Regions from separate parts of the Paenibacillus sp. sgz302190 genome, predicted to be linked through region 2. Evidence: riboswitches for the same ligand, from Rfam matches in the RefSeq annotation. Region 2 holds a riboswitch; the other holds the start of a gene.
The links. Region 2 has a riboswitch for cyclic di-GMP ahead of AC6RNO_RS12775 (S-layer homology domain-containing protein). Riboswitches for the same ligand answer to the same signal wherever they lie in the genome.
Positions count from the first base shown of each region.

Region 1: linked by a shared signal. The riboswitch ahead of AC6RNO_RS32560 (S-layer homology domain-containing protein) and the one ahead of AC6RNO_RS12775 (S-layer homology domain-containing protein) in region 2 are both predicted to bind cyclic di-GMP.

Region 1 covers NZ_JBZYAO010000048.1:3,235-6,447, reverse strand. The annotation lists gene AC6RNO_RS32570 (ATP-binding protein) at 1-767, opposite strand, end outside; gene AC6RNO_RS32565 (hypothetical protein) at 802-981, opposite strand; cyclic di-GMP riboswitch class I at 1,289-1,399, shown strand; gene AC6RNO_RS32560 (S-layer homology domain-containing protein) at 1,456-2,742, shown strand.
Region 2 covers NZ_JBZYAO010000009.1:78,757-81,969, forward strand. The annotation lists gene AC6RNO_RS12775 (S-layer homology domain-containing protein) at 351-1,628, opposite strand; cyclic di-GMP riboswitch class I at 1,682-1,792, opposite strand; gene AC6RNO_RS12780 (UCP033725 family protein) at 2,097-2,495, opposite strand; gene nfi (deoxyribonuclease V) at 2,771-3,213, shown strand, end outside.

The DNA of each region.
Region 1 (3,213 bases), on a different contig from region 2:
TGGGCCCGATCCAGCTCATCCAGACAAATTTTTTGATAATACTGCCTGCTTTCGTTGCTGATTTTTTCGCTCCCCATCAATTGAATGAAGCCCCTGACCGAAGTAAGCGGATTCCTGACTTCATGGGCGACGGAAGCGGCCATTTCGCTGGCGACTTTGAATTTCTCATTATTCGTAATTTCATCGCGCTGGCGCACATTTTTTTTGAAAATTTCCAGCATGTAGACGTAAAGCCCTGCAACGAAACATTGCAGCAAAATGGTTCTATAACCGCCCGGAGCCACGTAATCCGCCCACGCCTGATTATTTTGTATCAAATACAAATAAACGGTTTGAGCCAGCATTCTAATGATGAAGTAGACAACGACTGAGGAAATGATTTTCTTCAACAACGAGAACGTTTGGAAATTTTTGATATACAATAACATCACGCAAAACGCGGGGATGAGTGCAAGAATGTACTCGATTTGATGAGGGCTCCCCATGAAGAACCGGCAAACAATCAAGGTGACAAATAGCAGCAGGGAGACGTAAGCGCCTCCATATAAAGAGCCTATGATAAGCGGAATACCGCGGAAATCGAAGGTGAGTTTTTGGATCATAGCAGGAAAAAACATTGTTGCAACCAGTGCGGAGCCAAAAATAATATAAACGGCAACCCGGTTATACAAATGCGTACGTTCGGCTTTGAAGACATGGACATATAACGCTATCGGGAGGAAAACGAGGAATACATTCAATAATAGGTCTTTGTAGTAGTTAAGCATACATCCTCCTGGTCTCGATCCCCATTATAATAAGTCAGTTGCCATATTGAGGGAGTTTGGATACATCAATCGAGACCTGCTTGGATTCTTCCATAAGCACTAGCTTCATCTTCTCCCAAGATGCATGAATGACAGGAGCAGGAGGCGTAGGCACATCTGCGAAATGCGCCCTAATAGTGTCAATCAGCAGTCGCTCAAATTGCTTTTCATCCATCCCACACACACCCTGAAATTCCGTTTTATTCTACTATTATATGGAAAAATTGTGCTTGTTTTCATCGTAAATATTTTGCGTGTTTGTGCAAATGGTGTTGCGTGATTGTGCAAATCGGATGAAATAAGATTGATCAAAACAAGCGGGTTTAAATTGCATTTTTTAATGATATATGTGTTGTTTTGCAATCAATATTGTGAGGGATGTGTGTTTTTTGTGGAAATCTGTTAGATTATGGGTTAATATGGAACTTGTATTGAATCCAATGTACTATATTTGTAGTTTCAAATACCTAAATGACCAAATGAAAATGAAAAGGCAAACCTGTTCGAAAGACAGGGACGCAAAGCCACGGGCCTACTTCTGCGGGGATATGTCGTAAGGCATCCCTCAAGGAAACGGCAGCCGGGTCACCGAAACCAGTTGGTTTTTTTGTTTTGAAAAAAGTAACTTTTTTACTGTGGAGGTATAAAAATGAAAGTTCAATTAGTTACAACAATAGCGGTTATCGTGCTGCTCGGAAGTTCAATTCACGATGTCAAAGCCGATACAACCGCCGCCGCACCGGCAACAAAGTCAACGAATATTGCCGGCACGGTTTCTGCGGGCAGCTTCAGCGATACGAAAGGGCACTGGGCGGAGGCGACCATCGCCGGTGCGGTTCAAAAAGGGTACGTGGACGGCTATCAGGATCATACCTTCAAACCGGACGAACAAGTAACGCGGGCAGAATTTATCAAAATGGCGGATTCCGCGCTTCATATTTCAGTTTCGGGTGCCACCGTCGGCAGTGATTGGTATTTGCCTTACGTTAACGCGGCGGTCAGCGCGGGGATTCATGAGTGGAGCGACTTTACGATCGGGGACTGGAATACGCCGATGACCCGCCAAGAAATGGCGCGCATAGCGGTTCGGGCGGCAACCGGCGACAAGAACACGGAGGACAAGAAGTGGATGTATCTTGGGACCAAAGCCGGTCTGATCACAGGCATGGATGACACCGGCACGCTAGGGGAGGATCAAACGACAACCCGCGCCCAAGCGGCGGCAACCATTGAGCGCATCCTTTCCATTAAGGGCGGCCAGACGCTTTCTGTTGACAAACATGCCGTATCGAGGGCTGAGATTGTATGGCATAAAACCAACGTTATTACGATGCTTCCCCGTTATTTTGCAAAGACGTTGAAAGACGAGAAATTTCATGATGAATTACTTACAACGACAACTGCCGATGGAAATATGTCATGCAGCGTTAATAGATACGTTGTAGTCGATTTGGACGATCCGAATGATCCGAACCGAAATCTTGTTCCAAGTGATGTAAGCGAGTTTCAATGGAAGGACTTTAAAACGGGGGAATGGGTGCAATTGAAAGGTAATAATTACATCATTGTTACTGAAGCTACGATGAAGATTAATAGCTTTCCAGCTAATATAACAAGTGTAACTGGATGCAGCGCAGGTATTCCGGATCGCGCTTATGATGCAACTGGGGACTTAAATTCAAAAGGGGCATTGAGTAGAATTGCAGGTATCAATATTCCCTTTAAAAAAGCAGGTCATGAGGCTACATTTATTACTTACGATAGCACTTATAGAGGAAATACAGGCGATATGATTAACGAAACACGATATTTCTTTGAGGCCGTACCTAGAGGGAATCTAACTCCTACAGCGGCAGGCGGGCAAACCAGAGTTGTCTTTAATAGTATCAATGCTAATTCTCCAACATTAATCTACACTGGCATTTTATCTGATTAAACTAACTGTAGGGTGAGGTTATTGAAAAAACTATGTTTACACTTTGTTGCAATTTTGACTATTGCATTTTTAGTGGTTCCGATATTACCACAGATAGCTACAGCAGCTCCAATAAAACTAGGTGACATTGATTACTCTACTAGTGTTGTGCAAGCTTATACACCGCCAGGGAAACCAGCGGGAGAACTTGTTACATATGATCACTTCAATTATTCAGACGTGACCATTATTCCATCACCAGGAAAAACCGTGCAAAGCGCTTGGTTGCAGGATAAAAACGGGAATGTTTATGAATATCTAACAAAGTCGAGTGGGAACAATTGGCACATACCAACGATTACAGGGATTGAGAAGTCGTTCACCACTTCGGCTATTCCATGGAGTGCTTACTTTGGATGGTTCCGCGATCCGGGTTGGCCTGATCCGCAAAATCCAGGACAAACATTAGGGTATGTCTGGATGTATGATGAT
Region 2 (3,213 bases):
ATCAGGATACTTATAAACAGTGCCACTTTCTAAGGTTAATTCATACCTTGCTGTATCTGTACCTGGATCGACTAATACAACTTTATCAATTTGTGCCGGATCGCCTCCGACATCAATTGTGGAAGAGCTTGGATTGAAATACTCTTGTGGCAGCCATTTCCCGGCGTACGAAATACCATCAATGGTAAAGTTATCGTTGTACCCCCCTGGCGCACTTAATGTTGCTGTGACCGTCGGAGGCGTGCCCGTAGCACTAACTTTGTCAGGGTAAATAATGATGGATAAGACATTGCCAAAAAACAATATCATGAAGAGGAATATACCTATCTTTTTTTTCATGTTAAGAACCCTTAATTTTGGTTGTAATTATAATCAGGAGCAGACAAAACAACCTCTACATACTTGCCTCCGAATTGTTGAGGTTGGCTAAACTCTAGGCCAATGTTTGGTATTTTTTTTTCGACAACTAGATTACCCTTTGGAATAACAAAGCCGTTAATATACTCCTGATCACGTAGATCTTCCCACTCATGCCCAGGATAGTTCATTTCAATTTGAAAATCCCCTTTTTTGGATTTTGAATATAGCTGCTCGCTTGCGTCAAGAATACTCGGATCATCGCTAGGAGTTTCAGAAACAAGTTTGGCAGTCATTCCGATTCCACTCTTGTAGTACAATGGTGTAATTCCGTATTTTTTTTCTAAAGTCAAGCGATTCATCGCAACAAGAACATATGCGCCACTGTTTATGTTCCTATATTTCCCATCCTTGTGACTTACCCATTGCAAATCATCGGGAATATAGCTGCGGAAAGGGTCGTTTGGATCATCAAGGTCAACGACAATGACTTCTTTTGCCGTTGACCTTACATTTCCATTATCAGAAGCGAAGTCCAACACATCGGGTTTAAACTCACGGATCGGTTTCCCAAAATATCGTGGGAGCATAGTCATGATATTTGTTCGATGCCATGTGACCTCTGCCCTCGAAACAGCATGTTTGTCAGATTTGAGTGTATTACCATTTTTAATATCAAGTATGCGCTCAATAATGGCCACCGCCTGTGCACGTGTCGTCGTTTTATCCTCCCCGAGCGTGCCGCTGTCGTCCAGACCGGCGATCAGCCCGGCTTTCGTCGCCAGGTACATCCACTTCTTGTCATCCGTGTTATTGTCGCCGGTAGCTGCGCGAACCGCTATGCGCGCCATTTCGTAGCGAGTCATCGGCGTATTCCAATCCCCGCTCGTAAAGTCACTCCATTGATGTATTCCCGCACTGACCGCCGCGTTAATGTACGGCAAGTACCAGTCATTTCCAGAGATAACGCCAGAAACCGAAAGTTGAAGTGTGGTATCGACCATTTTGATAAATTCGGCACGCGTCACTTGTTCGTTCGGTTTGAAAGAATGGTCTTGGTAACCTTCGACATAGCCTTTTTGAATGGCTCCAGCTATGGTTGCTTCCGCCCAATGCCCTTTCGTATCGCTGAAGCTGCCTGTGGATGCCGTACCGGCGGCATTTGTTGTTTTCGTGCCTGGCGTAGCGGCGGTTGAATCAGCTTGGACATCGGGAATTGAAGTCCCAAGTAGTGCAATAACCGCTAGCGATGTAATCAAATGAACTCTCATTTTTATACCTCCATAGTAAAAAATTTGCTTTTCAAAACAAAAAAACCAACGCCTTTGGCGGCCCGGCTGCCGTTTCTATAAGGAATGTCTGGCGACACACACCCCATAGAGTAGGCCCGTGGCTTTGCGTCCCTGTCTTTCGATCAGGTTTGCCTTTTCAATTTCACTTGGTCTTTCAGGTATTTAAAACTATAAAAATAGTTCATTAGATCTAATTAAAATCCCATATTAACCCATAATATAACATATTTCCACAAAAATTTTATAACTTGCACCAAACATGAGCATTGCCTTTACGAATTCCATCCATTGCCCCAAGGGAAAATACAGCGCCGCGCCGTTTTTACGATCATGACCTCCAGTCGCAAAAAACAAGGCCAATTACATCAAATTAGGGACAATATTTGACCAAATCCTGCTAATTTAGCAAATACTATGACTGCTACTTATCAATTTCTTATCATCGCCTCATGGTGCTGGAAACCCCCACATAGGCACTTTTACTTCATAGAATTTTTTGATATCACTTTTTTCTACCCACTTTTCGTATTCAAAACGATCCACTTCTACAAATTCATACTTTTTTATAATGTCTGGTCCATGCATACCACTGCCCAACAATAACCTGTTGGAGTCTTCTTGAAAAACAGGAAATTCAAGACCATCGAATATCACAGCATTTCTTACATCGTATATCGACTGAATCTCGTTTTTTTCGACACGTTTACAATAATGTCCCGTACTATCAAGAGTAAAACCTAAGCTACTCTCAACATGTTCTTTTGTGAACAATTCATAATCGTTCGGATTGTGTTCGATAACTTCGTACTCTCGCCCTTGATATAACGCCCAAATACCATTTCGCATAAAAACACCTCCGATTTTAAGTTCAATTTCCGAAGCATAAGCTCTTTCATCTGTGACATATACGATCCATTGATTACCTTAAACCTTAATTCCTACTTCATTTTCTCTTAATGGATGTTCATCAAACCAATTGAATCGTTCTAACATCTCTATTTCAATTATGTCCTTTGCTTCCTGCTCTGTCATGTTTCCAGCCTCCTTTTCATCCGAAACATGGTAAACTCCTCGTATGAGAAGACGATAATCTTTTAATATACAAATAAAAGGTGGTTTCAATGGAGCCAATATTCATTCATCCGTGGGAATTAAGCGAAGAAGAGGTAATTTCCATACAAAATAATTTAGCTGAAAAGGTCATTAAAAAAGACCAATATGATGAAGTAAAATATGTTGCCGGAGTTGATGTAGCTTATTGCAAACGAAGTGATATTTTAATTGCAGCATTAGTCATTTTGGAGTCGACATCATTAAAACTAGTGGAATCAGTAGTAATTGAAGATACAGTTCGATTTCCATATATCCCCGGATTATTTTCATTCAGGGAGTTACCCCCAATCATTAAGGCGTTTAAGCAAATAAAAATAAAGCCAAATTTAATTGTTTGTGATGGTCAGGGTATCGCACATCCTAGAAGAATTGGGTTAGCTAGTCACTTAGGAGTTCTTTTCGATATACCGACTATTGGTTGTGGCAAAACTAGATTATTAGGCACTTTCGA